2 regions of the Priestia sp. YIM B13491 genome follow, and region 2 is predicted to be linked to the other one. Evidence: riboswitches for the same ligand, from Rfam matches in the RefSeq annotation. Region 2 holds a riboswitch; the other holds the start of a gene.
What was found. A riboswitch is a leader RNA that binds a small molecule or an ion and turns the genes downstream of it on or off. The one in region 2 is predicted to bind thiamine pyrophosphate.
Positions count from the first base shown of each region.

Region 1 (16,038 bases), on a different contig from region 2:
GTGCTTATTATAAAAAGCAGGGCATGACACTATACGAAGCGCTTCAGCAAGTGTTTACTAAATATGGTTTCTATCGTGAAGGTCTGAAATCTTTAACGCTTAAAGGAAAAGAAGGATCTGAGCAAATTCAGCATATTTTGGCTACATTTAGAAATGAACCTCCTACTGACATTGCAGGATTAAATGTTTCGGTTGTAGAGGATTATACATTAAGTGAGCGTCAGCATATTAAAGCAGGAAAAGTAGAAGAAATTACATTACCAAAATCAAATGTATTAAAATATATCTTAGAAGACGGTTCTTGGTTCTGCCTTCGTCCGTCTGGTACAGAGCCAAAGGTGAAGTTCTATTTTGGCGTCGTGTCAGAAGATGAAGCAACAAGCATTGCTCATTTAGAAGCTGTACAAACAGCTGTAATGGGTGAAGTAGAACGTGTATTGGATAAAGTGAAAACGGTATAAAAGTAAAGCCTGCTCAAACTTGAGCAGGCTTCTTTTATGATACTTTGTTTGATTGCGTATTTGACAAGTACGAAGAAGATCGTAGGGCTTTATAAATTTTCGGAGCAAGCATAGCCCCAAGAACAGTAAAAATAAGATCCTTTACCGCAAACCACGACATAATCTTCCAAGCGGCTGCATATGTCATTGCAGGAGCTTCAAGCCAGTAATTAACTGCTGCATACATATACGTAGTACCAATTAAATAAATAACCGCAATACCAACTAGCGATGAAATTAAAAAGATAGAAAAAGTTGGCTTCCCGCGCATTTCCATAATTTTTCCTGTGATAAATGCTGCTACGATATAAGAAAGCAAAAAGCCGCCGGTGCTTCCAAATAAAATACCAATTCCTGCTTTAAATTGAGCAAATACCGGGGCGCCGGCAATGCCAATTAATACGTATACAATCATCGAAATAGAACCCATTCGGCTCCCAAGTAAAAGTCCTGCTAATATAACAAAAAAAGGCTGAAGTGAAAGAGGCACGCCGCCTACTTGTAAAAAAGGTGCCCAAGAAGTAATGTTTGCACCAATAGCCATCAGAGCCGCAAACATACCGGCTAGCGTTAAATCTAATGTGCGAAACCTTTTATTAGTACTCATATTGTTCCTCCCAGTATGTACTGAAATATCTTAGCGTATGTACTGAAGATTGTACGTCGAATTCACTTTTATGTCAACGATAAAAATGAATATGTTTACATATATTATGTGAGGTTTTTTGAAATAAAGTATGCATATTTTTAGTGCAACATAAAAAAATAAAGAAGGGAATTCATCCCTTCTTTGTCCAAGTGTGTGTATCAAAAATACTAGTACAATGATTCTTCCAGAAGCTCCGGGTTGTGCTCCGAATATTCCGTTGCATGATCAATGTAGCGTAGTAAGGAATAAAGCTCTTCTTGAATGATGCGGTAGTTTCGTTCAAAATTGTAGGCGTGCAAAAAATGTTCAATCTTTTTTGAAAGAAAATCGTCGTCTGTTCGAACCATTAAAATTAATAAGTTATCCCATTGTGAACGGTGTGTGTAATACAAAGCTCGATCATAATCAATTACATCCATTAATAACGTTCCTCCTTTTGAGGAGTTGAAATTAGTGTATGATATTTGCGGGAATTCTTACGCTGTAAATGTTGGGCAAAAGACCAGTGCATAATTAAAAGAGGTTGTAGTTATTATGCAAGAAGAATAAACGTACAGCACCGGATAAATCATAAGAAAAGCAAAGAATGATGCAGCATAACAGTTATATTACATCCATTATTTAAGACAACTAAATAAAAATCCCCTTTTCTTGAAAAAATAAAGCTTCTTTTTGATGAAAACACATGAATTGACATGTTTGTACATAGATTGAAGTAAGGAGTGAAAGGGGGAGCTGTCGTGAAAGAAGCAGATTATAAGCAATTATACCGTGCGATTGATGAAATTACGGAAATAGCTAGCGGTTTCGGCTTAGATTTTTATCCGATGCGCTATGAAATTTGCCCGGCAGATATTATTTATACGTTTGGTGCATATGGGATGCCAACTCGTTTTTCACATTGGAGCTTTGGAAAACAATTTTACAAAATGAAATTACACTACGATCTGGGATTGAGTAAAATTTATGAATTAGTTATCAATTCAGATCCTTGTTATGCATTTTTATTGGATTCCAATGCGCTTATTCAAAATAAATTAATTGTAGCTCACGTGTTAGCTCACTGTGACTTCTTTAAAAATAACAGCCGTTTTGCCAACACTAAACGGGATATGGTAGAAAGTATGGCAGCGACCGCTGATCGAATTAAAGAATACGAAGTAAAGCACGGTAAGCGTGAAGTAGAAAAGTTTTTGGATGCTGTCCTATCGATTCAGGAACATATTGATCCGTCCCTTATGCGTGCCAAGCTTTCTTGGAGCATAGATGATGTAGAATCATCGGAAGAAGAAATCGTTTCTCCTTACGATGATTTATGGAATTTGGATTATAAAGAAAAGAAAAAACCAAAACCTCCAAAGTCTTTTAAAAAATTTCCGCCTCAGCCTGAAAAAGACATCTTATTATTTATCGAAGAATACAGTCCTTATCTAGAGGATTGGCAGCGGGATATTTTAACGATGATGCGAGAAGAAATGCTTTATTTCTGGCCGCAGCTTGAAACAAAAATTATGAATGAAGGCTGGGCTTCTTTCTGGCATCAGCGCATTATTCGAGAAATGGATTTAACGAGTGATGAAGCGATAGAATTCGCCAAGCTAAATGCAGGGGTTGTGCAGCCGTCTAAGACGGGAATCAATCCATATTATTTAGGTTTAAAAATCTTTGAAGACATTGAAGAACGCTACAATAATCCAACAGAAGATATGATTCGCCGGGGCGTGGAGCCGGGGTCAGGAAGAGAGAAGATGTTTGAGGTACGTGAGGTTGAATCAGATATTTCCTTTATCCGCAATTACTTAACAAAAGATTTAGTCATGCGGGAGGATATGTACTTATTCCAAAAACAAGGAAAAGACTATAAAATCGTCGACAAAGAGTGGACAGAAGTTAGAGATCAGCTTGTTAATATGCGCGTAAACGGCGGATTTCCTTATATCACAGTAACCAATGGAGACTATCTAAAAAATGGAGAGCTCTATTTAAAACACTGGTATGAAGGAATTGAATTAGATGTCAAATACTTAGAAAAAGTGGTACCGTACGTTCATCAGCTTTGGGGCCGCCCCGTTCATTTAGAAACGGTAATGGAAGGCAAGCCAATCGCCTTTACGTATGATGGAAAAACAGTGCATAGAAAACATTTGTAAAAAAGAAGACCGCTTAAACAGCGGTCTTTTTGGGCTTCTGTAACTTACCCATATAAATTGAAAAAATAAAATTACTATGCAATAATCAAATGAGAATTACTTTCATTTAGAAAGGAAGATAAGATGTTTGTTGTAAACGCAAGTTTTGAAACAGAAAAGAAATTTGAAGAACAGCTCAAGCAAAAAGCTAAGAAAAACAAAAGAGAAATTGAGGCAGCCAAAGGAAATTTATCGTTCGAATGCTGGAAAAAAGATTCCGCAGATAAAGTTGAATATGTTTTTGTATCCAAGTGGGAAGACAAGCAGTTCTTTCAAGCGTGGATCTCAAGAGAAGAACATGTGAACGAACATAAAGAAGCGAATAAAAAGAAAACGAAAGCATGTGCTGAAGCTATGGAAATCAAGAAAACGCTGCGCTTTTATGAGGCGGTAGAAGAGGACATTCTTTCCTAAAAAAGCATGCTTGACTTTCATAAATGTTGTAACTATAATGATTACAACAAAATAGGAGTGAGAGCAATGAAAATTAGCAGTCGATTCACCGTGGCCGTTCACATACTATCTTTAATTAAAGTAGATAGCAGTCATCCTAGTACTTCAGAGTGGATTGCTAGCAGTGTAAATACAAATCCTGTTGTTATAAGACGAGTAATTGGGATGTTAAAGAAAGCTGGACTCGTGGGTGTAAAAGCCGGAGCTGGCGGAGCTTATCTATTGAAAGATTTAGAAGAGATAACGTTGTTAGACGTTTATCGAGCGGTGGCGGCAGTGGAAGAAGGAGAATTGTTTCAAATGCATGAAAATCCGAATGTGGAGTGTCCTGTAGGAGCCAATATTCAAAGTGTCCTTGAATTGATTTTAAAACGTTCTCAAGATGCCATGGAACAAGTCTTAGCCGATGTGACCATGAAAGAATTAGTGACGGATTTAATAGCAAAAATAGATGCGTAATAACATGCTTCTGTTCGTAAAAAAACGGAGAAACCTAGGTTTCTCCGTTTTTTTTATAGCTTCACAATTGTTCGTCCTCGAGCTTGTCCTTTTAATAAAGTCGGAAGTACCTCAGGGAGCTGTTGTAGTGAAATTTCCTGTTGAATGAAAGGTTCAAAGCTTTCAGGCTTAAAGTCACTAGCGAGTCTATTCCAAATCTCTTTTCGAGTAGGCATTGGACAGTAAACAGAATCGATACCTAATAAATTAATCCCTCTTAAAATGAAGGGGAAGACGGTTGTTGGCACTTTGCCTCCAGCTGTTAGCCCGCTGACAGCTACAGAGCCGCCGTACTGAATTTGACTGAGAACAGAAGCTAGAGGCTCTCCCCCCACAGGATCCACCGCAGCAGCCCATTTTTGTTTGCCTAATGTTTTTAATTTGCCGTTATAAACATCTTCACGCGCTACAATAGAGGAAGCGCCAAGCTCTTTCAAATAAGCTGCTTCCGAGCTTTTTCCCGTACTTGCTTCCACTGTGTAGCCTAATTTTGAAAGAATGGCAATCGCAAAGCTTCCTACACCTCCCGTAGCGCCTGTTACAAGCACAGAGCCATTAGATGGACTAGTATGGTTTTCCTCTAAGCGATGCACAGATAAAGCGGCTGTAAAGCCAGCTGTTCCGATAATCATTGCTTCTTTTAACGTTAAATTTTGAGGAAGAGGGACAATCCATTCGCTGCGTATGCGCGCATACTCACTATAGCCTCCAAAGTGTGATACGCCAATGTCATAGCTTGTTGCGATGACATGATCACCTTCTTTAAAATCAGGGCTGTCAGAAGATACAACGACGCCTGCTAGGTCGATTCCTGGGACAAACGGGTAGCTTGTCACAATATTGCCGTTTGCGATGCTGGCTAAGCTATCTTTATAATTCACTCCTGAATAATGAACGCGAATAAGTACATCGCCTTCTGGCAAATCGTTTAGCGTCAGTTCTTGGACGGACGCCTCCACTTGGTCTTCACTTTTTTTATCTACGATTAATGCTGAAAATGATTGCTCCATTTTATTTCTCCTTTCTATACTGAGATGTATACATCTATACATAGATTACCTTATTTCTATACCCATTATAGAAAATAGTAAAAGAAGTTCCTAATACTTTGATTACGAAAGAGATCATTTCATTATAAAATAGCGGTATAGCTATTAGTTAGCAATACATAGAAAAGAGGAGAAGAGAAATGAGCACAAATGTATATTTTAACCATGATGCAGGCATCGATGATTTAGTATCGCTTTTTTTACTGCTGCAAATGGATGATGTAAAAGTAACGGGAGTATCTGTTATTCCGGCTGACGGATATCTAGAGCCAGGTATCAGCGCAAGCCAAAAGATTATTGATCGTTTTGGAAGTTATGATATTGAGGTTGCTAAATCTACTTCACGCGGTATGAATCCATTTCCAAAGGAGTGGCGCATGCATACGTTTTATGTAGATGCACTGCCGATTTTAAATGAAAAAGGGGAAGTACAAACAAAAATAAGTCAGCTCCCTGCTCATGATCATTTAATCGAGACATTGCAGCACACAGCCGGGAAAACAACTTTATTGTTTACAGGACCGTTAACAGATTTAGCAAGAGCACTTGAAAAAGCGCCGGAAATAGAAGAGAAAATTGACAAGTTAGTATGGATGGGCGGTACATTTCAAGAAGTAGGAAATGTGCAGGAACCTGAACACGATGGAACGGCGGAGTGGAATGCTTTTTGGGATCCAGAAGCAGTAGCGAAACTATGGGAAAGCAAAATTAAAATTGAGATGGTTGCTTTAGAAAGCACGAATCAAGTTCCTTTAACACCGGCTATTCGTCAAATGTGGGCTTCACTTCGAAGATATGAAGGAGTAGACTTTGTAGGGCAGTGCTACGCGGCCTGCCCGCCGCTTGTGCACGTTGAAACCAATTCAACATATTATTTGTGGGATGTACTCACAACAGCATTTACAGGGAATTCAACACTTGTGAAGGTAAAAACGGTTTCGAGTATTGTGCATACAGAAACACCGAGCCAAGGAAGAACAGAAATTTCCGAAGAGGGACGACCTGTAGATATCGTATATGATGTCACAGCTGAAGCATTCTTTACGTACATTACAGATTTGATGAAAAAAGCAGTAGCCAAATAAAGAAAAAGGTTGCACATGAAAGTGTGCAACCTTTTTAATGAATCATATTCAAGAATTGACGTGTCCGCTCTTGCTGAGGATTTAAAAATATTTGATCCGGTATCCCTCTTTCCATAATGACACCTTGATCCATAAAAATAACTTCATCCGCTACTTCACGGGCAAAGCGCATTTCATGAGTTACCACCACCATCGTCATTCCTTCTTTTGCCAAGTCTTTCATGGCTTGAAGAACGTCTCCTACAAGCTCAGGATCAAGAGCTGAAGTAGGCTCATCAAACAGCATAACTTTTGGGTCCATCGCCATTGCTCTGGCGATGCCAACACGCTGTTGTTGTCCGCCAGACAGCTGGAAAGGATAAAAGTCGAGCTTGTCTCCTAAGCCAACTCGTGTTAATAATTCTTTCCCTCTTTTTTCTGCTTCTTGAGTGGAAACACCTTTTACAATTACAGGACCTTCCATAACATTTTCAAGCGCAGTTTTATGAGGAAACAAGTTATAGTTTTGAAAGACCATACCTGTTAGGCTTCGAAATGAAGTAATGTCTTTTTTGCGAACAGGCTTGGTAAAATTCATGCTTTTTTTATCAAGTTCAATCGTGCCGTCTGTTGGGATTTCTAACAGATTTAAGCAACGTAAAAAAGTTGTTTTACCCGATCCAGAAGGGCCGATTAATACAATTACCTTGCCCTGTTCAACTTCTAAATCAATTCCTTTTAATACTTGCAAATCACCGAATGATTTATGCAAATTTTTGATATTAATCATATAAAAAACTCCTTTAGCTACTTGAAACGGTTATTTAGATACGTAACGATCTAGTCTTATTTCAATGCGTCCTTGGATAATGGATAAGATTGTGCACATAATCCAGTACAATAGAGCTGCTTCACTATAAAGAAGTAAAAACTCATAGTTAGTTGAAGCAATTTCTTGAGCTTGACGGAACATTTCAGAAACAAGAATAAGCGATGCAAGTGACGTGTCTTTAATAAGACTAATAAAAGAGTTAGATAATGGCGGAATCGATACACGTGCTGCTTGCGGTAAGATAATCCGTCTTAACGCTTGGGAATAGGTCATACCAAGTGAGTAGCCAGCTTCCCACTGTCCTTTAGGAATAGATTGAATTGCTGCTCGAATAATTTCAGATGCATACGCACCTACACTTAATGAAAATCCAATAACAGCAGAGATAAATGGATCAATTGTTATATCTAAGTTAGGTAATCCGTAGAAAATGATAAATAATTGCACAAGCAAAGGCGTTCCACGAATAATTGAGACATATACACGTGCAATCATGTTTAATACCTTACTTGACGACAAGCGAGCAAGTGCTGTTAAAACAGCTAACACAATGCCTATGGCAAAGCTTATTAATGTTAGTGGAATAGAATATTGAATAGCTCCCTTTACCATTGGTAAGAGAGATGATTGAGCGATTGAAATCAATTGATTCAATCGCTCTCCATCAGGAAAAATATTATTTAGGAGAAACATCTTCGCCAAACCATTTCTTAGAAATCTTTGCGTATGTTCCGTCTTTTTTCATATCTTTCAATGCTTTGTTTACTTTATCCACTAACTTACCGCTGTCTTTTCTAAACATAAAGCCGCTTGCAGCACCATCGGATTTTTCATCCGCGATTTTGATAGGTGCGTTAGGGTGCTTTTTCTTATAGTCAAGGAACGATAATTTATCGTTGATTGTAGCATCAACACGGTTTGCGCTCATTAGTTCTACTGCTTGAGCAAAACCTTCAGCACTCGTAATGTTTGCACCATAAGATTGAGCCATGTCTTTATAGTTACTTGTTAATGACTGCGCTGATTTTTTTCCTTTTAAATCTTTAAATGATTTGATATCTTTTTCGTCTTTACGAACAATTAATACAGCGCCTGACTGGATGTATGGATCAGAGAAATCGTATTTCTTTTGACGATCTTCACGAATACCAACTTCATTAGCAATCATGTCAAATCGTTTAGCATCTAATCCAGCAAACATGCCATCCCACTGTGTTTCTTTGAACTCAGCTTTTACGCCAAGACGTTTAGCTACTTCTTGAGCCAATTCTACATCAAACCCAGTTAGCTTTTGTTTGTCGTCATGAAAAGTGAACGGAGGGTATGTACCTTCAGTTCCAATTGTTAATACGCCATCTTTTTTCACTTTATTATATAAATCTTCTTGTGAAGATTTATTGTCTCCATTGTTTGCTTCATTTTTTGAGCTAGAACCGCATGCGGCAAGCACAACTGTGAAAGCTAATAGTAGCGACAAAAGTGCAGCAAATTTCTTCATTTTCTAAACCCCCTAGTATTCTGATAGGAAATGATACTCTGTGATACTAAACAAGAACACAGCAAAAGTCAACAAAAAAAACTTATACGATTAATGTGACTTAAAATAAGGGAAATATACCTTCTATACACGGTTTGTCATAAGGATACAGAAAGATTTTAAAATTTGGATTTAGTGGATTTTTAAGGGAGATTTGAGGAGTAAAAAGGAAGTTTCATGCGACGATTTTCTCTTTCATTTTTTCATGACTTTTGGTGCAATAAACATATAGTTAAATGTTAAGGTAGAAATAAATTCCTTATGGTACACTTAAAGAAGAATTTATGAAACGGAGCGATATGATGAAAGCCATAAACTTAATCTCAATTGCCTTTGGTGCTATCGCTGGTACATATGCACGTTATTTGCTGAATCTTTCCTTATTATATACGGGCTATCCAATAGGAACGGTAATTGAAAACCTATTAGGAAGCTTCATACTAGGCCTATTAACAGGATTTTTTGTGTGGAAAAAGCCAAAAGAATGGATAAAGCTTGGACTAGGAGTTGGCGTATGCGGCGGTTTTACAACGTATTCAACGTTTGCAGGAGATGTCATTTCTCTCACTCAGCACCATTTATTTGGTGGAGCAATTTATGTATTTGTCTCTTTAGTAGGTGGAATCTTTCTTGCTTTAGCAGGCTATCTATGCGGTGAAGCGGCAGGAAAAAATTTAGTGAAAGTACATGAGGTGAAGTAAATGAGCATAGTGAGCTTGGCACTTGGCGGGGCAGCTGGAGGAATATGCCGTTATCTTTTGGGTTTAAAAGTTACAAAAACAGTTTCAAACCCTCCTTTTCCAGTATCAATGCTGTTTGTAAACTTGCTCGGTGCGTTTGGACTTGGTCTTTTTTACGGTAGTTATTATGGAAAGGTTCCGAGTCATGCTTATGATGATTCAATATTTTTAATGATTGGCATTGGGTTTTTTGGTGCCTTTACCACTTTTTCAACGTTTAGTGTGGAAACCGTACAGTTAATTCGAGAAAAATCTTATCGAAAAATGTTGGCGTACGTGGGGATTTCAGCATTTGGAACAGTTGGTTTATTTACAGTCGGTTTACTGGCAGGGACGTTTTTATTTAAGTAAAGAGAACGTTTCTAGTAGGGAAAAACAAAAAGACGGAGAAGTAGAGAATGGATAGAAAAGCAGAAGTTTGGAAATACATTTTGTTGATTGTAGCTGTTGCAGGTCAGATCATCGGTTTTTTATTTTTATTTATAAATGTTGTGGCAGCATTTATTTTTTACGGTTTTTATATTCTAACTTTTATTATGTTACTCCTGCTGTTTATATGGGATCGGAAAAAGGAAAAAGACAAAGAAGAATTCGACGACTATACCGATTACTAACCATATAAAAAGCAGAATGATGCGGTGCGCCGAGCCTCTTAGTAAAGAAGCCTAAAAGATACCTCTATAAAAGGAAGAGAGCCGTAAGAGCATAAAGGGATATTGTATTTACATCTAGTTGTGTTATAATTTTAAGTACGAAAACAAAATCAATAAATAGCAATCACTAGGGGAGCTTTTGAAGCTGAGACGAATGTATTTCGGACCCTTTGAACCTGATCTGGTTTGGACCAGCGTAGGGAAGTGGCGATCATGTTTACATAAAGATGCATGCTAACCACTCTACGTTGTAGAGTGGTTTTTTGTATGTAATAAAGCCCTCTACACAAGATGAAGTGATTGAAATTTCTCTTTATTCTGAATGGAAAGGTTTCGATCATGTGGATATTCCTAAATTTCATGTCATTACAACAGATAAGCAGCCAATCGAAGAGCTTCAAAAAATTTTAACAGCTATCGCGCCTTTTGCGGGCGCCGTTCATATTAGAGAAAAAGAAAAAACGGCAAAGCAGATTCAATGTTTACTAGAAAGCCTGCCATTTTGTTGCTCTAAAATTATTGTGAACGATCGAGTTGATGTAGCGCATGCTTTAAAAGCAAAAGGCGTACAGCTTGCCTATCATAGTTTAGACGTTTCGTTTGTTATAGACGCATTTCCTTCTCTCATGGTCGGAAAGTCAGTTCACTCTGTGGAAGAGGCTTTAGAAGCTGAAAAAGATGGTGCTCACTACATTCTATACGGACATATTTATTCAACACATTCAAAAAAAGGATTAAGAAGTCGAGGGATAGCAGCGCTAAAAGAAGTAGTAGATGCTGTGCAGATACCGGTTATTGCCATTGGAGGAATTACACCTGTAAATGCCAAAGAGGTGCTGCAAACAGGAGCACACGGTATAGCTGTGATGTCTGGTGTCATGCTTGCGCAAGATCCCCTTAAAGCGATTAAACAATATTCTCATATATGGACATCTGGAGGTGGAGAAAATGAAGCAGCATTATGATGTACTGTTAATCGGAGGAGGTATAATCAGCTCTTCTATCGCTTATCATTTGTCAAAACAAGGAGCGTCAGTAGCTATTCTTGAACGCAATCAAATTGGTTGTGAAGCTTCAAGTGCAGCCGCTGGTATTTTAGGTGCTCAAGCTGAAATTGATGAAGAAGGTCCTCTTTTAGACCTTGCTATTAAGAGCAGAAGCATGTTTCCCGAACTGGTGAAGGAACTAAAAGAAAAAACGGCCATCGACGTAGAGCTCATTCAAAAAGGCTTATTAAAAGTTGCTGTAACAGAAGAAGATGCACACGTATTAAAGAAAAAAGCCGCTCAGCACCACCGGTGGGATGAACATGTAAGATGGATCGATGTAAAAGAAGCGCGTTTGTTAGAACCCGGGCTTTCTCCAGACATATACGGAGCCATTACAATACCGGGAGACGGCCAGCTAGCTCCGGCTAAGTTAACCCAGGCTCTTGCTCATGGAGCCTTGTATCACGGAGCAGATGTATTCGAATACTGTGACGTTCATTCTCTTATTATGGAAAATGAAACGGTAAAAGGTGTACAGACGTCCAAAGGCTCTTTTTATGGAGAAAAAGTAGTTATTGCAGCAGGCTCATGGGCTAAACGCTTTATTTCTTCTGAACATTTAGGTCAGGTGTTTCCTGTAAAAGGGGAGTGTATTGCTCTGCAAAGTCATAAGCCACTGCTTTCTAAAACGATTTTTTTAGATGAAGGTTTTTACTTAGTGCCAAAGACTGGTGGAAGAATCGTAATAGGGGCAACTAAGCTACAGCATGATTTTACCAAGACGGTTTCTGCACAAGGTATTCAATTTTTGCTGAATAAAGCTTCTGCGCTTCTGCCGGCTATTAAAGATGCTACATTTGAAAAAGCATGGGCAGGTCTTCGTCCACAAACAAATGATGGCTGGCCTTATTTAGGAGAGCATCCTGAAATAGCGAATCTACACATGGCGTTTGGCCACTACCGAAATGGTATTTTATTAAGTGCTGCAACTGGAAAAATTATGGCTGATGCTTTGTTAGGGAAAAAGCCGAATCATTCATTTTTTACATCATTTCAGCTAACTAGAGTAATGGAGGGAGTTCATTGAATCTAATCATTAATGGTAAGACCGTTACTGTTGGAGATGAAATTGAAACGGTTCAGCACTTGTTGCAGGCTCAGAACCTGCATGAACGAGTGGTAATTGTTGAGCTAAACAAGAATATTTTACAAAAAGAAGAACATAGTGATGCAAGTTTGAAAGATGGAGATGCATTAGAAGTCGTTTCATTTGTAGGAGGAGGATGAAGAGTATGTTAAAAATTGGACAATATACATTTAATTCACGTTTATTATTAGGAACAGGGAAATTTCCAGACTTTACGACTCAGCGTCAAGCGGTAGAAGAGTCGGAGACCGAAATTTTAACATTTGCTGTTAGACGAATGGATATTTTTGATCAAAATCAGCCTAATTTATTAGAAGCGCTTGATGTGAAGCGTTTCACTCTTTTGCCTAACACTGCTGGAGCAAAAAATGCAGAAGAGGCCGTACGTATTGCTAAATTAGCAAAGGCTTCTGGACTTTGTGACATGGTGAAAGTAGAAGTAATTGGATGTGATAAAACGCTGCTTCCTGATCCAGTTGAAACATTAAAAGCCAGTGAAGAACTGTTAAAAGAGGGCTTTACCGTTTTACCTTACACATCAGATGATGTTTTACTTGCGCGTCGTTTAGAGGAGTTAGGCGTACATGCCATTATGCCAGGAGCTTCGCCTATCGGTTCAGGTCAAGGTATTATTAATCCGTTGAACATGCGTTTTATCATTGAACAATCAACTGTTCCAGTAATTGTAGATGCAGGTATTGGAACGGCTTCAGACGCAGCTCAAGCTATGGAGCTAGGAGCAGATGGTGTGTTATTAAATACAGCTGTTTCAGGAGCAAAAGATCCTGTGAAAATGGCTCGTGCTATGAAGCTAGCGATTGAAGCAGGACGAGCAGCATTTGAAGCAGGACGTATTGAAAAGAAACAATATGCAACGGCAAGCAGTCCAACAGAAGGGATGAGTATCGGTTGATTAATCGTTATTCCCGCCAAGAACTGTTTCAACCTATTGGAAAAGGCGGACAGCAGCTAATTCAAGAAAAGCATGTTCTGATTGTAGGAGCAGGTGCTCTTGGAACAGGGAACGCCGAGGCTCTTGCGCGAGCGGGGGTAAAGAAAATAACGCTCATTGACCGGGACTATGTAGAGTGGAGCAACCTTCAGCGGCAGCAATTGTATAGTGAAAAAGATGCTGATAAAAGAATTCCAAAAGCAATTGCCGCTAAAAAACGGCTTCACGATATTAATCACGATGTAAAAGTAGAAGCGCACGTAGCAGACGGTACCCCTCAAGTTTTAGAACAGCTTGTTGAGGGGGTAGATGTTATGATTGATGCAACCGATAATTTTGACACACGCCTTGTAATGAATGATTTATCACAAAAATATGATCTTCCTTGGATTTACGGAGCATGTGTAGGAAGTTATGGAATTAGTTATACTATCATACCAAGTGAAACACCGTGTTTATCCTGTTTGCTTGAATCTGTACCGCTTGGAGGGTTAACATGTGATACAGTGGGGATTATTAGTCCTGCTGTTCAAATGGTAGTCGCTCATCAAGTAACAGAAGTGTTAAAAATATTAGTCGGAGACTGGAATGCGCTTAGGAGAGAACTTGTTTCGTTTGACGTATGGAAAAATGAGTATACGAGCATCAATGTGAACGTGTTTCGCAAATCTGCTTGCCGCTCATGCGGCAGTGAACAAACGTATCCCTTTTTACAATATGAAAATCAAACGAAAACAGCTGTGCTATGCGGAAGAAACACGGTACAAATCCGTCCGGGCAAATCAGCCAAGCAGCCGCTGCAGTCTTTAGGTGAACGATTAAAAGAAAAAGGATATAAAATTGAACAAAATCCGTATCTGCTTTCTTTTTATGTAGATGATTACCGTTTAGTTATGTTTCAAGATGGGCGCGTCTTTGTCCATGGAACAAACGATATAGTAGAAGCAAAGTCACTTTATCATCGGTATATTGGGTAAGAAAGAGATGGAGGTTTCAAGCATGACAGTACCAAAAGCATTAACCATTGCTGGATCAGACAGCGGTGGAGGAGCAGGCATTCAAGCAGATTTAAAAACATTTCAAGAGCGCGACGTTTTTGGCATGTCTGTTATTACAGCTGTGACCGCACAAAATACAGTTGGCGTTCAAGGAGTTTATCCTTTAGAAGCAGAAGCAGTTGAAACTCAGTTAGATTCAATTGCCACTGACTTATTTCCTAATGCAGTGAAGACAGGTATGTTGTTCAGTGCTGATATTATTTACGCAGTGGCTCGTAAAATCAAACAGTACGGCCTGCAAAATGTTGTAGTTGATCCCGTTATGATTGCAAAAGGCGGTCAGTCTCTTCTTCAAAGAGAAGCCGTACAGGCTCTAAAAGAATTATTGCCTCTTTGTGAAGTTATTACGCCGAACATACCGGAGGCGGAAGTCATCACGGGTAAAGAAATTCACACGATCGAAGACCGAAAAGAAGCGGCAAAACAGATTCATGAGCTAGGTGTAAAGCACGTGGTAATTAAAGGCGGACATGATCAATCTCATCAAGATATGATTGATATAGTGTATGATGGTCATACGTACGTTGAAATCACGCATGAAAAGATGAATACAAAGCATACACATGGAACGGGATGCACGTTTGCTGCTTGCGTCACAGCTGAACTAGCGAAAGGCAAAAGCGTGGTTGAAGCAGTTCAAATCGCTTCCGATTTTGTTCACTATGCGATTAAGCACACGCTTGAAATTGGTTCCGGACACGGTCCTACTAATCACTGGGCGTATGGAAAATACTTTCGTTCAAGCATATAAAAAAACGTGCCTACAATCTAGGCACGTTTTTTATGAAGAAGGAATATGGGTAGGAATCTCTCCATCGATGCCTAAATAATAATGTCTAAGGGGCTTTAAATTATCATCAAGCTCATAAACAAGCGGCACGCTTGTAGGAATATTCAAGTTCGCAATGCCATCAGGCGAAATGTTATCCAAGTACTGCATCAGAGCCCTAATCGTATTACCGTGAGCGGAAATAATAACCTTTTTGCCAGCTTTAATAGAAGGAGCAATAGTTTCGTCCCAGTATTCTAGAACCCGCTTTTCTGTATCGGCTAAGTTTTCCGTTACAGGAAATTGTCCCTTAGCTAATTCCTTATACTTAGGGTTGGAAGCTTCATAGCGAATATCTGTTGTCTCTAAAGCAGGAGGGCGTTCGTTCATCGACCTTCTCCACAAATGCACTTGCTCTTCTCCAAATTTTTTTGCGGTTTCTTCTTTGTTCAAACCTTGAAGAGCCCCGTAGTGCCGTTCATTCAGCCTCCAAGATTTATATACGGGAATCCACATGAAGTCCATTTGATGTAAGACAATCCACAGAGTGCGAATGGATCGTTTTAAAACAGAAGTATAGGCAATATCAAAAGTATATTCGTTTTTCTTTAGCACTTTTCCAGCTTCTCGCGCTTCTTGCAATCCATTTTTAGAAAGATCTACATCCGTCCAGCCTGTAAATTTATTTTCAAGATTCCACACGCTTTGTCCGTGCCGAATCAACACAAGTTTTATCATCGTGTTCTCCTTTCAACAGTGACTAAGGACTCTATTCTTTTTTATTATGAGAAGGAAAGAGTTTTTTATCCTAAAGCCGGGGAAAGGAGTTTTTATCATTTAGAAAAAGTGATGACGAAAAGTAAAGCTTTAACTTTTTTACGCATATGATAAAAATAAAAAAGGGAAGGGAAGATAGTGAATGAGTGACCAAGAACGTCAGATTCAAGCGCTGCACGGCC
Region 1 is NZ_JBHZOR010000009.1:57,992-74,029, reverse strand. It holds gene ACFX4E_RS23835 (phospho-sugar mutase) at 1-461, shown strand, start outside; gene ACFX4E_RS23830 (biotin transporter BioY) at 496-1,107, opposite strand; gene ACFX4E_RS23825 (YhdB family protein) at 1,317-1,568, opposite strand; gene ACFX4E_RS23820 (SpoVR family protein) at 1,890-3,299, shown strand; gene ACFX4E_RS23815 (antibiotic biosynthesis monooxygenase family protein) at 3,423-3,752, shown strand; gene ACFX4E_RS23810 (Rrf2 family transcriptional regulator) at 3,819-4,250, shown strand; gene ACFX4E_RS23805 (NADPH:quinone oxidoreductase family protein) at 4,304-5,299, opposite strand; gene ACFX4E_RS23800 (nucleoside hydrolase) at 5,479-6,423, shown strand; gene ACFX4E_RS23795 (amino acid ABC transporter ATP-binding protein) at 6,458-7,192, opposite strand; gene ACFX4E_RS23790 (amino acid ABC transporter permease) at 7,223-7,927, opposite strand; gene ACFX4E_RS23785 (amino acid ABC transporter substrate-binding protein) at 7,911-8,732, opposite strand; gene ACFX4E_RS23780 (fluoride efflux transporter FluC) at 9,074-9,472, shown strand; gene crcB (fluoride efflux transporter CrcB) at 9,473-9,862, shown strand; gene ACFX4E_RS23770 (hypothetical protein) at 9,910-10,125, shown strand; TPP riboswitch at 10,284-10,384, shown strand; gene ACFX4E_RS23765 (thiamine phosphate synthase) at 10,506-11,129, shown strand; gene thiO (glycine oxidase ThiO) at 11,113-12,240, shown strand; gene thiS (sulfur carrier protein ThiS) at 12,237-12,440, shown strand; gene ACFX4E_RS23750 (thiazole synthase) at 12,446-13,213, shown strand; gene ACFX4E_RS23745 (thiazole biosynthesis adenylyltransferase ThiF) at 13,210-14,229, shown strand; gene thiD (bifunctional hydroxymethylpyrimidine kinase/phosphomethylpyrimidine kinase) at 14,252-15,061, shown strand; gene gpmA (2,3-diphosphoglycerate-dependent phosphoglycerate mutase) at 15,092-15,817, opposite strand; gene ACFX4E_RS23730 (hypothetical protein) at 15,999-16,038, shown strand, end outside.
Region 1: another riboswitch for thiamine pyrophosphate. It lies ahead of ACFX4E_RS23765 (thiamine phosphate synthase); the one in region 2 lies ahead of thiM (hydroxyethylthiazole kinase).

Region 2 (16,038 bases):
TCGTTTTATAGAAAAAAGTAAAACGGGAATGATTTTCTTCTGCATTTATGGTACAGTACTAATCAGGTGAGTTTTGAGTTTAGAAGAGGAGAGAGTAACATTATATGAGTAAAGGAAATCAGTGGTCTTCACGCCTCGGTTTTATTTTAGCATCTGCTGGGGCAGCAATTGGTCTAGGAGCGATATGGAAGTTTCCATACGTAACGGGAACCAGTGGCGGTGGAGCATTTTTTGCGTTGTTTATTTTATTTACGATTTTTATTGGATTGCCGCTTCTGTTGGCAGAATTTATCATTGGAAGACATACGGGAAAAGAAGCGATTAGTGCTTATAAGGCAATTGCTCCAAAATCCGCTTGGGTATGGATTGGCAGGCTGGGAGTACTAAGCTGTGTCGTTTTGCTTTCCTTTTACAGCGTCGTTGGCGGCTGGGTGATTTTATATACGATTATGAGTGTAACCGGTATGCTAAGCGGAAAAGAGTACGGCGCGTTGTTCAATGCCGTCATTAGCCAACCTTATGTAGTATTAGGTGCACAGGCGCTGTTTTTATTAATTACAGTGTTTGTTATTTCAAAAGGCGTACAAAAAGGAATAGAGCGTGCTAATAAATACATGATGCCGCTGTTATTTATTTGTTTTATCATTATCGTGGTGCGTTCTCTAACATTAGACGGAGCAATGGACGGAGTAAAGTTCTTTTTAAAACCGGATTTTTCAGCCATTACAGGGTCATCTGTTCTCTATGCGCTCGGTCAGTCGTTTTTCTCGCTTTGCGTGGGATTATCCTGCATGGTGACATATAGCTCTTATTTAGGGAAAAAAGTAAGCTTGACGCGTTCAGCTGGCACTATTGCTATTTTGAACTTGTTTGTTTCGCTGCTGGCGGGCTTGGCTATTTTTCCAGCCGTTTTTTCGTTTGGATTAAAGCCAACTGAAGGACCTGGACTTTTGTTTGTGGTCTTGCCAACAGTATTTGAGAAAATGCCGTTTGGTACCGTCTTTTTAGCACTGTTTTTAATTTTATTTCTATTTGCTACGCTTACGTCTGCTTTTTCACTTCTGGAAATTATCGTAGCTGCTTTAACCAAAGACGATCAGACAAAACGAACTCGCTACGCTTCTTTATCAGGGATTCTTGTGTTTGTGGTAGGTATCCCATCAGCGCTTTCGTTTGGTGTACTAAAACATGTTTCACTTTTTGGCAGAAGTATATTTGACGTAGCTGACTTTTTTGTGAGCAACTTAATGCTGCCTCTTGGAAGTTTAGCCATTGCGATTTTTGTGACATTTAAAATGAAAAAAGAAGCCGTGTATGAAGAGTTTATTTCAGGAAGTACAAAAGGTGTTAAATTATTCAACGCATGGTTCTTTCTAGTTAAATACGTATTGCCTATTATTATTATAGCTGTTCTATTAAGCTTACTTGTTGCATATTAAAAAAAAGCACTCATCTGAGTGCTTTTTTTGTTTATTTTGCAAAAACGTGATTTCCGATCGTAATCGTAACCTGTTTTTGACGAAGCCATTGGTCGCTTGTTTTATCTGGATTAAAGAAGAATAATGAACCTTTTCCTTGACCTCTAAAAGCTAGTGCTTCATTTACAGCTTTTTTTGCTTCAGCATCCGCTGCTTTATTAATTTCACCGTTTTGTACAGGTGTAAACTGTGTACCTTGATAAATGACATCATGAATAGAGTTTGGGAAAGAATCGCTATCCACGCGATTTAAGACAACTGTTGCTACAGCCACTTTGCCAGCGTAAGGTTCGCCTTTTGCTTCAGCTTGTACAAGGCGAGCTAACAATTCTTTATCACTTTCGCTAATAGAGTTAGGGATTGTTAGTGTTTCATTTGCATTAATAGAGTCCGTAGATTTGTGATTCGCTTCTTTTAACTGTTTAACCGTAACGCCGTATTCAGCGCCAATCTTGTAAAGAGTCTCTCCGGCTTTTACGCGATGAGTTGTTTCAGCGGCATTTGCCCCGTGACTCATGCCGAACATAGGAACTGCCAGTGCTCCAATAATTGCTAGTTTCTTAAACATAAAGTAAGTACCTCCTGAAATCCTTTTGAACGCCCCTTTTATCACGGATCGGTGCGTGCTGTGCACCGAACTTTATATGTACGTTTCAAAGATTAACAGGTGTCAATACATCTTGTCACTGCTTAAAACATGCCAATCTAGGAAGATATTATAATAGTTAACAGATAATTTGAAAAATACGTTGACTGATAATAAAGGAGTGAATTATAATGAACGAGTAAATAGTTAACCGTTTAACTGGAGAGATTTTATGGGAGAAAAGATAACGATTCGTGATGTAGCGAAGCATGCAGGGGTGTCTGCAGCTTCAGTATCTTACGTCTTAAACGGAATTAACAAAGTATCCGATGAAACAAAAGAGCGAATCTTAACAGCGGTAAAAGAATTAAACTACGAACCAAATTTAACCGCCGTTAGTCTCTCGAAACAAAAGTCAAATATGATTGGCGTTATGTTCCCGCTTACAGATGATTCACTTTCTACTATATTTAAAGATAACCATTATTACAGCGAAATGATTAGTGGAATTGAATATGTAATCCGCAAGCATGGTTATGATCTAGTCATATCTGGAGCGAGTAGCCCAGCTGATTGCCTAAAATGGATTCGAACGAGAAATATTGATGGTCTTCTGTTTTTAGGAGCCTTCCCTCATCGATTGTATGAGAAAATGAAAGCGTTATCGAATCCGATTGTGCTAGTAGATACATATGAAAAGTACGAACGTGATTATCATCATATTTCTGTAGACGATGAGCATGGAGGATATCTAGCTACAACACATTTAGTGAATTTGGGGCACAAAGAAATTGCCTTTGTTGCTCATCACCTCGTCAATAGTCCAGTGGATAAAAAGAGGTATATAGGCTACGAGAAAGCATTAAAAGAAGCAGGCATTACACCATCAAAGACGTTTGTTTTTGAAGTGAACGAAAGTTCCTTTGATAACGGTTACAAATTAGGGAACAAGCTGCTGCAAGATCATAAGGATATTCGTGCGGTTTTTGCATCCTCTGATACGCTGGCGCTTGGAATTATGAAAGCACTGCAAGAAAAGGGGAAAAAAATTCCGCAGGACTACTCAATCGTAGGGTTTGATGACATAACGTTTAGCAGCTATGCATCTCCAAGTCTAACAACCATCCGTCAAGATGTATTTAACAAAGGAGTCGTCGCCGCGACGTCTGTTATTCAAGCAATTGAACACCGTTTCAGCACGCTGCAGCATGTGAAATTATCGGTTGAACTTATTATTCGAGATTCGACTGCTAAGCGCGGGTGAATCACAGTAAGTTAACCGGTTAACCAAAGTTTAGCATTTATAAAAAAAGGGGATATAAGTTAGCATTCACAAAAAAAGGGGATATGAAAATGATTAATGTTACAGTATGGAATGAAAATCGTCATGAACAGAAAAATCCGGTGGTAAGAGAAATTTACCCTGAAGGCATTCACGGTGCCATCGCTTCTTTTTTAGAAGAAGGAGGATTTCGTACGCACACCGCAACATTAGAAGAAGTAGAACACGGGTTGACTGAAGAAGTATTAAATCAAACGGATGTTTTAGTATGGTGGGGTCATTTAGCACATGACGAAGTAAAAGATGAGATCGTTGAGAAAGTAAAGCAGCGCGTGCTAGACGGTATGGGGCTTATTGTCTTACACTCAGGTCACTTTTCTAAAATTTTCAAAACGTTAATGGGCACAAGCTGCGACTTAAAATGGCGTGAAGCAGATGAAAAAGAGCGCTTGTGGGTAGTAGAACCAAGTCATCCGATTGTGGAAGGTATTGGTGAATTTATCGAGCTTGAGCGCGAAGAAATGTATGGAGAGCACTTTGATATTCCAGCACCTGATGAACTGATTTTCACGAGCTGGTTTGAAGGCGGAGAAATTTTCAGAAGCGGCTGCACGTACAAACGCGGAAACGGAAAAGTATTTTATTTCAGACCTGGACATGAAACATATCCAACATACCATAACAAAGACATTCAGCGTGTCATTATGAATGCGATTAAATGGGCGAAGCCAGCAGAGAGAAAACGTCCGGTTTACGGCAATGCGCAACCGCTTGAATCAATCGCTGTTAAAAACTAATTAATAATGCTTAAGCAAAGGGGATAGGAAAGATGGCAAAAGTAAAAATTGGCGTTATTGGGTGCGGAAGCATTGCGCAACACCGTCACTTACCAGAATATAAGATGAATGAACAAGTAGAATTAGTAGCCGTTTGCGATATAAACACAGAACGTGCAAACAGCGTAGCACAGCAGTACGGTGTAAAAGCTTACACAAACTATGAAGAACTTTTAGCAAGCGGTATAGTAGAAGCAGTGAGCGTATGTACGCCCAACTATCTTCATGCGCCTATTTCGGTTGCAGCGTTAAACAGCGGAGTTCATGTCCTGTGTGAAAAGCCGATGGCAACATCAGAAGAAGAAGCGAAAGCAATGATTGAAGCAGCAAAAACAAACGGTAAAAAACTAATGATCGGACATAATCAGCGCTTTGTAGCTTCTCATCAAAAAGCTCGTGAACTTATTGAAAAAGGGGAAATCGGTAAAATTTATAGTTTCCGTACGGCTTTTGGCCACGGTGGCCCTGAAGGTTGGAGCGTGGACGGAAAAGACAGCTGGTTCTTCAAAAAAGACGAAGCGTTTATTGGGGCTATGGGTGATTTAGGCGTTCATAAAACCGATATGCTCCGCTACATATTGAATGAAGAAATTGTAGAAGTCGGTGCATTTGTAGAAAGCAATGCAAAAGACTTTGCAAATGTAGACGACAATGCTGTGTGCGTATTAAAAACGGAAAGCGGGATTATCGGTACGCTTGCGGCAAGCTGGGCTTACAATGGAAAAGAAGATAACTCCACGATTGTTTACGGAGAGAAAGGGATTCTTCGTTTGGAGGACGACCCGACGTATTCATTAGTTGCACAATATGCAACGGGTGAAGTCGTGAACTATGAATTAGGAAAAATTCAATCGAACGATGAAGGCGGCCAAGGTAATTCTCACGTCATTGAACAATTTGTAGATGCAGTTGCACAAGATAAAGAATCTCCTGTTCCTGGTGAAGAAGGATTAAAATCACTTGCTGTTATTTTAGCAGCTTTAAAATCAAGTCAAACGAAACAAATTACGCGCGTGTAAGAGGTGAAAAACGTGAGAATTGGCATAATCGGAGCAGGAGGGATTGCTGTAAGCAGGCATATCCCGGCATTCAAACAACTGGGTGATGAATGTGTGATTTGGGGGCTTAGCGATATTAATAGTGAAAGAGCCACAGAGGTAGCCAATGAGCATAATATCCCTCACGTATTTGTTGATTACAAAGATATGTTTAAAGAAGTGGATGCTGTATGTATTTGTACACCGAATAAATTTCACGCCGAGTTTGCAGTAGAAGCGCTAAAAGCAGGCGTTCACGTCCTATGTGAAAAGCCAATGGCGATGTCTAAAGAGCAAGGTGAAGAAATGCTTGCTGCTGCTAGAGAATCAGGTAAGCAGTTAGCGATTGCGTATCATTACCGATTCATGAAAGAAGCGCAGGCAGCGAAAAAAATGATGACAGAGGTAGGGCGCCCATTAGTTGCACGTGTCAGAGCAATGCGTCGCCGAAAGGTTCCCGGTTGGGGGGTATTTACGAACAAAGATCTTCAAGGAGGAGGCAGCTTAATTGATTACGGCTGCCATTTGCTTGATTTAACGCTTTGGCTGATGGGAAACCCAAAGCATACTGAAGTTCTGGGAAGTACATATAATGACCTGAGTAAAACGCCTAACCAATTAAATCAATGGGGAGCATTTGATCATGAAGCATTCAGCGTGGATGATCATGTAACGGCCTATATTAAATTTGAAAATGGAGCGTCGCTTCTTTTAGAAACTTCTTGGGCTGCTAATATCGAAGATGATGAAGAGCACGTAAGCATATCAGGGGTAGATGGCGGTTTGAGCGTGTTTCCGTTTGAACTATACACGTCTAAAAACGGTATGCTCATGAACAGTACGTCACCGTGGATAGATGGAGAAGATGATTACAGCCTAAGTCAGGCTAAAAATTTCGTTGAAGCGTGTAAAGGAAATGCTGAATTAGTGGTAAAGCCACAAGAAGCGCTTCAAGTCTCAGCTATTATTGACGAAATATATCGCACAGGGGGAAATTAAAATGAAACTTGGAGTATTCACGGTCTTATTTGCGGATCTTTCTTTTGAAGAGATGTTAGATAAAGTAAAAGCAGCAGGTCTTCATGCTGTTGAAATCGGAACGGGGGGCTATCCGGGAAACAGTCATTGTCCGTTAGATGAGCTGCTTGAAGATGAACAAAAAAGAGAAGCCTATATGAAGCAGATAAAAGACCGCGGACTTACAATCAGTGCATTTAGCTGCCACGGCAATCCTATTTCACCTGAGGCAAGTTTTGCAAAAGAATCTGACGAAACGCTTCGCAAGACCATCCAACTAGCATCATTAGTAGGTGTTCCAGTGGTTAACTGCTTTTCTGGAACAGCAGGAGATCACGAAGAAGCGAAGTACCCAAACTGGCCTGTTACTCCTTGGCCTAACGAGTATGGAGACGTCTTGAATTGGCAGTGGGAAAATAAGCTTGTTCCTTATTGGAAAGAAATTGGAGAACTAGCGGAGGAGCATAACGTGAAAATTGGTTTAGAACTTCACGGCGGATTTTTAGTTCATACTCCGTATACGCTGCTAAAGCTTCGCGAAAAAACAAGTCCAGCGATTGGCGCTAACCTTGATCCAAGTCATTTATGGTGGCAAGGAATTGATCCGGTAGGAGCTATTAAAATTTTAGCAAAAGAAAATGCCATTCATCATTTCCATGCAAAGGATACGTACTTGGACCAGGATAATATTAACATGTACGGCCTGACGGATATGCAGCCATACGGAGAAGTCCAAACGCGTGCATGGACGTTTAGATCCGTAGGATGCGGACATGATGTGAAAGAGTGGTCTGATATGATGAGTGCACTTCGCACATACGGATACGATTATGTAGTCAGCATCGAGCATGAAGATCCAATCATGTCGATTGAAGAAGGATTTAAACGCGCGGTTACAAACTTACAAAGTGTATTAATTGAAGAAACTCCCTCACAAATGTGGTGGGCGTAAGCAAAAAGAAGCATCTCTAAAAAGAGGTGCTTCTTTTATTTTCGTTAATAAATCAATTCGTCTTTTGTTCACCTGAACTTCGATACAAACGGGTGATTGGTAACCCAAAAGCGCCAAGGGTAATCCTTCGCTTCACCAGAATTATCAATGCCAACGCGAGGTCCGGCGGAAATCTCTGAAGGAGTGAAGCCACGAGCAATATAAAGAGGAGGGCTGGTTAAATCATGACCGTACAAATCCATTGAAACCCCTAGTGCTTTTGTTAGTTTCCCAGGACCGTTTGTCCAATTTATTTCATTTTCCATCCCTCGACGTCTATTTTTCATCAAATTTTTTCCGCTAAATGGCTCAATAGCTCGAATGAGGACGCCTTCTGGACAATCGATGTCGCTGCTTACAACATTGAGTAGACAATGTGTATGCATTGTATGCGTATAGGCATGACCAGGAGGACCGAACATGACCTCCGTTCTTTTTGTGCGCCGGTTATTAAAGCTATGAGCTGCTCGGTCGAAAGGCCCTTTATAAGCCTCTGTTTCTACAATGAAACCAGATGCAGTTCCTTCCGCCGTTTCGTGAACAAGAAGACATCCTAACAGCGACTGAGCTAATTCAAGTGTAGGCTGTTGATAAAATAAAAGAGGAAGTGGTTCAATGTCTAAAAGAGAACGCGTCATTTGCTGTAGTCCATCCTTTCAAAACAGAGTCATTCACGCTGTTATGCGCATCTTTTATTATGATGTTTTCTTTGTTATTTTGCAAAGAGAGGCACTGATTAATACAGTAATCTTTCTTACCCCACGTTCAAGTATTGATCATGATTCAACTTACTCTATGAAATTATTTTATTTTAAAGAATGGTTTCGTTTTGCACGTATAGGGGGAATATTTTACTACAATGCTTCGCTTTTGCTGCTGGTATGATATACACAGTTCATCCATATTTTACATACTTTTAGTTTTAAAAAATAGTGATCCGTCTTTTCTTTATTTTCGTTCTACACATGAAAGCAAAATAAGAAGATTGAATTGTAGAAAGTTCTTTATAAATGGAAATAAAGAAAAAATATCCTTCAAAGAGTATTTAAGGGATTTTAGAACATATTAAAAATAAAATTTATACACTGTGAGGAATAGCTATGAACATCCACTTTGATACATTAATGAACTTATCAATTAAACATATTTTTGGGCCTGCATCTCAAACGATCAACCATTTGACATATCACTCAAAGCAGGTTTACGACGGATCAGTATTTTTTAGTATAAAAGGTGAAAATGAAGATGGACATCAATATATTAAAGAAGCTATAGCTAGAGGAGCCGTAGCAGTCTTTGGGACAAGCATTGAGGAGCTGCGTCTTTTGAGCACTCAGTATTCTCACTGTACGTTTTTAGCTGTTGATGACGTTCGCAAAGTAATGGCCTCTTTTTCTAAAATGTATTTTGATTATACGGATGAAAAAATTGAGACAATTGGCGTTACAGGTACAAATGGTAAAACAACCGTAGCAGCTTACGTAAGGTCGCTTTTAACTCTTTTAAAATTGCCGACAGGATCGATTGGCACGACCGGCATTTGGTCATCAAAGAAGAAGTTAGTTTATAAAAAAAGTACGCCTACAACACCTGAATCGGTAGACTTGCATAAAATTTTTTATGATTTGTATACACGAGGCGATGAAGCGGCAGTGATGGAAGTATCTTCAATTGCGATTGATCAGCAGCGAGTAGAAGATATTTATTTTGATGTCGCCATTCACACAAATCTTTCAGAAGAGCACTTAGAGTATCATAAAACGTTTGAGCACTATAAAAAATGCAAGATGAAATTATTTCAGCAGGCAAAACATGCCGTTATTAATATAGATGATCAGGACATGGGTAAAGACTTGAGCAGGCTATTTGAAGGACCTAAAGTCACGTATAGCTTATTAAATAATGCGGAGGCAACTCTGCAAGCAAAAAACATTACTGTCAAAGAAGGGGGCTCTTTCTTTGATTTACTTTATAAAGGACAGTCATACAAAGTAGCAGTGCCTGTATATGGCGATTACAACATTGCTAACGTGCTAGCGGCCATTGGTACAGCTCTTCATTTTGAATACCACATTGAAGATATTATTAGCGTGCTTCCTAAATTGGAAAGTCCAGAAGGACGCTTTCAAGTGATAGAAGGTCCTAATAACCAAAAAGTGATTTTAGACTATGCCCATACGCCTGTTGCCCTTACGCGTTTAGTAGAAGAAGTAAAAAAGATGGAGTATAACCAGCTCATTGTCATGATTGCAGGGATCGGCCTTCGAGATTTTAATAAAATGCCTAAAATGGCGCGTGTCATTGAAGGAAAAACTGATGAAATTGTCGTAACTGTTGATCATCCAGGTCATCATGATCCGAACGTGATTGTAGATCAAGTAATGACAGGTTTTTCAAATCCAAGCGCAAGTAATATTCACCGTGCCCCTACTCGAACAGAAGGAGTATTAAAGTCGCTTTCTTTAGGAAAGCCGAATGATATTATTTTACTTACAAGCGGCTGTATTAACGGCGCTCAGCTTGTAAAAGGAAACGAAATTCCGCATTCAGATGAAGAAATTATTGCCTCTTATTATGCATCGTTAAGCAATATTTCCTAATACTCTTCTTCATTTATCGAACGAACGTGGAGAAATTGAAACAGCATACGAAAGAAGGTCTCTTACTATTTTTAGAGACCTTCTTTTTGCATCAAAACTATAGGCTGTTTTCTCGCTGTGTTTTTAGTTCTTCAATTTTTACATCATGTTCTTTAGCCAGCTTTTTAATAGCGGCATTGTAATCGCGTATCCCTTTTCGTGCCTCATCAAGCATAGCGTTTGCCTCAGCAATAAGGTTGCGGTCCTGCTTTTCTAAAGCGCTGACAATTTTAATGAAAGCATTATACTGGGTATTGGCAGCCTTTATATAGCCTTCATGAACCTTTCGAAGATCGTCGGTTTCTACATCGATGTTTTCGAGTTCGTCGACAAATTTACGATAGGTAGGAATGACTTCACTCGTCATCGTATCATACATCACTGCGTCACTTGTGTAGTTAGCGCCTGTAACAGAATCGTATGCGTCAATCGCTTCTTTTTCAAGCTGAGCGGCTTTTTTTAAATCTTGATTGTTATAGTCGATTAAATCATCTTGAACAGGATCACTAAAGCAGGCGGATAATAAAAACAAAAGAGGGACAAGACAAAATAAAACCTTCTTCAACGAATTTCACCTCCGTTTAACAATGTATGAAACATCTGCTTGGCAAAGTCGATTTTAATAACTGTGAAAAAGAAGGGAGTGTATAAAAGGATTTTTAAAGGTTGACAGTGAATTTATTCATAAGTAGGTTTGTAGTTGACCGCCCGTTAGTAGCAGGAAGGAAGAGAAAATGATTAAAATAAAAAGAGACCACTTAACGAACAATGAAGTTATTGAACTAGTAAGTTCTCACCTTCAAGGAATGAACTTATATTCACCTCCTGAAAGTATTCATGCTCTAAATATTGAAAGCTTAAAACACCGTGATATTACGTTTTGGAGCGTGTGGGAAGACAGACAGCTAGCAGGGTGCGGGGCTATAAAAGAGCTAGATGAGCATCACGGAGAAATTAAATCGATGCGAACAGCCGCGGCTCATTTGCGAAAAGGCATTGCTAGGGAGCTGCTGCAGTACATAATAAATGAAGCGAAAAAACGAGGATACCGACGCTTAAGCTTAGAAACAGGATCCGCTTCTGCTTTTGAACCGGCTAGAAAGCTATACGCCAGTTTTGGGTTTTACGAGTGCGAACCGTTTTCTACCTACAAAGAAGATCCATACAGTGTATTTATGACAAAGAAATTGAATGATTGATTAAAAGAGGCCGGAACAAAAGTATTTTAGTCAAAGAAGATCCGAACGATGAATCAAAATTTTTGATGAAGAATCCAACTCGTTCGGATTTTTTTATGGTGATGGTGAACGTAGGTTTCATATATGCAGTGGCTTCTAGCGGTTGATTTAGTTATGTCTCAACCTCTTTGTTTTTTGTTTTGTCATAATTCATATAAAAAGGTATAAACTAGATTTTTTCACTAGACAAAAAGGATTTTCCTATGTAGTATAGGTGTCAGATAATACAAAACGAATGTTCAGTATAAATAATAAATGTGCCGGGCGGTGGAAATAGCTTGAATAAAAAAAAGCTTCAAAGTGAACAAACCAAAAGAAAAGTGGCAGATGCCGCTAAAGCATTGTTTTCTCAAAAAGGCTATAAAGCTACATCTATTGAGGAAATTGTAGAAGCTACGGGAAGCAGTAAAGGGAATATTTATTATCACTTTAAAAGTAAAGAAGGGCTTTTTCTCTATTTAATAGACGAATGGGATCTCGAGTGGGAACGCAACTGGAAAGAAAGAGAGTCTCTTTACAAAACAACAAGAGATAAGCTTTTTGGAATTGCGGAGCAAATCATTTTAGATGATTTAAATCATCCTCTTACGAAAGCCGCCGATGAGTTTTTTAACAACGAGGAAAAGGGCAGCGACATCGAAGAGCGAATTGATGAGATGGTGAAACGACACGTGGAGTTTAACCGGGAGCTTTTGCAAAAAGGCATTGATGAAGGAGAGTTTTCTCCTAAAAATGCAGAACAGCTTGCAGTGATTTTAGAAGGGCTGTTTGTTGGAATGAGCCGCATGTCTCGAAAAACGAACACGGAAAATGCCCTGAAGCTTTACCATTCAGCAATCGATGTATTTTTAAACGGAATCATAGCAAGGTCTTCTTAAATAATCGGGGATGCTTATTGCGGTAATGAGTAATCCCTCATTATTTTGTATTTTTATAGACCGAACGTTCAGTATTTTTGTAATCAGGAGGTTTATATGTCGTTATTGTTAAGAAATCGAGCGGCGATTTTGCTGCTCATGCTAAATATTTTTATTGTTTTTACAGGAATCGGTCTCGTTATTCCAATTATGCCAACATATATGACGGAGCTTCATATCAACGGCAGCGTGATGGGGCTTTTAGTAGCGGTGTTTTCACTGACTCAATTTTTGTTTTCACCTTTAGCGGGTCGGTTATCAGATTCGTTAGGGAGAAAGAAAATTATTGTAGCGGGAATGATTGTTTTTGCCTTGTCTGAATGGTTCTTTGGTTCAGTGAGTACACCTCTTTTATTATTTGTATCGAGAATGTTAGGCGGGGTTGGGGCCGCGCTCATTATGCCTGCTGTTATGGCCTATACAGCGGACGTGACGTCTGCTAAAGAACGCGCTAAAGGAATGGGCTATGTGACGGCGGCGATTACAACAGGATTTATTATTGGACCCGGTATCGGCGGCTTTTTAGCTGAATACGGCATGCGTGTACCATTTTATATGGCCGCAGTAGCAGGAGGCTTGGCTGCAGTGATTACGCTTCTTGTTTTGCCAGAGTCTCGTCCTGTACAAAATCATACTGTTTCAAACAATGAGAATCCAAAAGAAGAGCGGCTGCTACTGCAGCTTATGAATTCTTATAAAGAACCTTATTTTTTAAGTTTAATTATTGTTTTTGTGACATCGTTTGGATTATCCAATTATGAAACGATTTTTTCACTATTTGTTGATCATAAATTTAGCTTTACGCCAAAAGATATTGCGTTTGTTATTACGTTTGGCTCTATTGCGGGGGCTGTAGTGCAGGTTACGATTTTTGGGTGGATTTTAAATAAGTTTGGTGAAAAAAGAGTGATTTCGTTTTGCTTGATGATGACGGGACTTTTTATTTTACTTACGCTATTTGTGCACACGTACTGGCTTATTATTGTTGTGACATTTATCGTTTTTTTAGCAACAGATATTTTACGTCCGGCAATCAGCACGCAAATGTCGATGATGGCACAAGACGACCAAGGATATGTAGCCGGACTAAATTCTGCTTATACAAGTCTTGGAAATATTATTGGCCCCGTTGTAGCAGGCTTTCTCTTTGATATAAACATTAATTATCCGTACGTATCAGCTGCACTTGTACTGCTTCTTTGTTTTCTTTTATCTTTAAGAGCAGGGAAGGACAGAAAAACAGCTGTGAGAAATCAAGCGGTTCAAGAGAAATAACCATAAGGAAAAATGATAGAATTCTTAGGGAATAGAAGACCTCCAGTAGCTTACTGGAGGTCTTTTGATTATTCTTTTAGGAATGGTGTAAGGTTTAAAGCGCCACTCAGCCTATAGAGAAGCTTTATTTTATCGGCAAAACAGTGAAATGGTTGCAAATAAAAAAGGTTAATAGTAAACTTTAAACGTAACAAGAATAGTATGGGAGCTTGCGCGGGGCAGGCTGAGAGTACAGGGACGCCTGTTGACCATTTGAACCTGTTGGATAATGCCAGCGCAGGGAATGTGAGTACATACCAAAGCACTTTGCGCATGCAAGGTGCTTTTTTGTCTTTTTTGCAGTGTTAAAACTAAATGAAAAGAGTGAAAAAACATGGATATTAGTAAAATTTCAGCTCAATTAGAGAAAGTAAGAGACATAAGTCCGCTTGTTCATAATATTACGAATGTTGTGGTAACCAACTTTACAGCAAATGGACTGCTTGCACTAGGAGCTTCACCTGTTATGGCTTATGCGAAAGAAGAAGTGGCTGACATGGCACGAATCGCCGGAGCGCTTGTCTTAAATATGGGTACACTGACGGCTCAAGAAGTAGAAGCGATGAGAATAGCAGGAAAATCAGCAAATGAAAATGGCGTGCCGGTTATTTTCGATCCTGTAGGAGCCGGAGCGACACCGTTTCGTACAGAAGTAGCACGTCAGCTTGTAGAAGAATTAAATATGGCAGTTATTCGTGGTAACGCTGCTGAAGTTGCGAATGTAGTAGGCGAGTCATGGCTCATTAAAGGCGTTGATTCATTAGAAGGGCAAGGAGACGTCATTGAACTTGCTGAGAAAGCAGCGAACAAATTAGATACAGTGATTGTTATCACGGGTAAACAAGATGTAATCACAGATGGAAACAAAACGTATACAGTAGACAACGGTCACCCGTTATTTACGAAAGTGACGGGGACTGGATGTCTGCTGACATCAATTATAGGAGCTTTCGCTGCTGTAGAAAAAGAATATGTCGAGGCAAGCGTTGCTGCTTTAAGTTTTTACGGAGTGGCAGGTGAAATCGCCGCAGCGAAAAAAGGTGAAGAAGGGCCGGGAAGCTTTCAAATTGAGCTGTTAAACCAGCTTCATCTTTTATCTGGGCAGGATATTGAATCATATGCAAGAGTACATCAACGTTAAAAGGAGCCGGAAAATGACAAACAAAGAAATCAAAAAGCTGCTGCAAGTTTATTTTATAATGGGCAGCAATAACTGTACAAAAGATCCGAGAGCAGTGTTGAAAGAAGCAATTGAAGGCGGCGTTACTGTGTTTCAATTCCGTGAAAAAGGCGAGGGTGCCCTAACAGGAGAAGCGAAATATCAGCTGGCGAAGGAACTTCAGCAAATTTGTCAGCAGCACAGCGTTCCTTTTGTTGTGAATGATGATCTTGACTTAGCGATCCGCTTACAAGCAGATGGCGTTCATATTGGACAAGAAGATGAAAAAGCTCATATTGTTCGAGAGAAAATAGGAAAAGGAATTGTAGGCGTCTCTGTTCATAATGTACAAGAGCTGCAGCAAGCGATAAAAGACGGGGCGGATTATGTAGGAATGGGACCTGTTTTTCCTACGTCTACAAAAAAAGACGCAAAAGCAGTGCAAGGTACAAAGTTAATTGAAGAAGTGCGAAACCAGAATATTGACTTTCCAATTGTAGGAATCGGCGGGATCACGCCTGAAAATGCCAAACAAGTAGTAGAAGCAGGTGCAGATGGCGTTTCTATTATTACCGCGATTAGCTTAGCAGCGTCTCCAAAAGAAAAAGCAGCTCAATTGAAAGAAGCGGTAGGAAAATAAAAAAAGCGCACACTGTGCGCTTTTTTTATTATAGCTGAACAGTTTGAGGAGTTTCTTCGCCTTCATTCATAAAGCGAATTTCGTTCGGCGTAATTTCAAGAACAACATACTCAGGGTCATTTGGACCGTCAAACCATTCTTTCATGTGATCGTTCCATATACGTCCTTTTAATTGATCACCAGTACGAAGAACAGCTGTACCAGATAATTCTAAGTATTGATCGCCATATCCTTCGCCGCTGTAGCCCAATAGTACGTGCACGTTCGGATTGGCTTCGATTTCTTCTGCCTTATGTGTATTGATATTTGTTGGTGTGTAAAGAGCGATACCATCTTCATCGCTAAAGAATGTCATATAGCGAGAGTGGGGTTTGTTGTTTACAACTGTAGCTAATGTTCCTACACGATTTCCTTCTAATACTTCGTTTACTTTTTTAGCAATTTTTTGTTCATTCATTTTATCCATCTCCTTTATTACTTTTTATGTTCCTCAATCGAAGATAAATAAAACATACATGTCTAAAAAAAATATAAGTTAACAATAAAATAATTATGTAAACTAATAAAATAAAAAATAAAAAAAGCTAGCTACAGCTAACTAAAAAATAAGCCCGCACTGCCGTAACCCTAAGTGTCTTAAATACCCAGATCTACTAGGTGGGTGCCCTCATAGCCGGGTTTAGCGTCCCAAGAAGGGCGTGCTATCTGCAGCTAAATTTTGAGCTCCCTTTTAACACTCAAAGGTTTAAGACAACATGAGTATACGCACAGCGCAGGTATGTATAACAAATGTAAATAAGATGCCGATATATAAATGTTTTCTAATTAATCAACTTTCATCGTACAAGAAATGATTATAACGGAATAATGAATGGAACGCAAGACTTTTATTTAAAGTTTTTCT
Region 2 is NZ_JBHZOR010000004.1:286,904-302,941, forward strand. It holds gene ACFX4E_RS16425 (sodium-dependent transporter) at 105-1,439, shown strand; gene ACFX4E_RS16430 (cell wall hydrolase) at 1,471-2,046, opposite strand; gene ACFX4E_RS16435 (LacI family DNA-binding transcriptional regulator) at 2,297-3,328, shown strand; gene ACFX4E_RS16440 (ThuA domain-containing protein) at 3,418-4,143, shown strand; gene ACFX4E_RS16445 (Gfo/Idh/MocA family protein) at 4,176-5,201, shown strand; gene ACFX4E_RS16450 (Gfo/Idh/MocA family protein) at 5,214-6,218, shown strand; gene ACFX4E_RS16455 (sugar phosphate isomerase/epimerase family protein) at 6,220-7,188, shown strand; gene ACFX4E_RS16460 (DNA-3-methyladenine glycosylase) at 7,257-7,865, opposite strand; gene ACFX4E_RS16465 (hypothetical protein) at 7,843-8,112, shown strand; gene ACFX4E_RS16470 (UDP-N-acetylmuramoyl-L-alanyl-D-glutamate--2,6-diaminopimelate ligase) at 8,328-9,827, shown strand; gene ACFX4E_RS16475 (hypothetical protein) at 9,925-10,431, opposite strand; gene ACFX4E_RS16480 (GNAT family N-acetyltransferase) at 10,601-11,065, shown strand; gene ACFX4E_RS16485 (TetR/AcrR family transcriptional regulator) at 11,383-11,982, shown strand; gene ACFX4E_RS16490 (MFS transporter) at 12,079-13,296, shown strand; TPP riboswitch at 13,488-13,596, shown strand; gene thiM (hydroxyethylthiazole kinase) at 13,670-14,476, shown strand; gene thiE (thiamine phosphate synthase) at 14,490-15,134, shown strand; gene ACFX4E_RS16505 (pyridoxamine 5'-phosphate oxidase family protein) at 15,163-15,591, opposite strand; RNA gene ssrS (6S RNA) at 15,739-15,916, opposite strand; gene ACFX4E_RS16515 (hypothetical protein) at 16,026-16,038, opposite strand, start outside.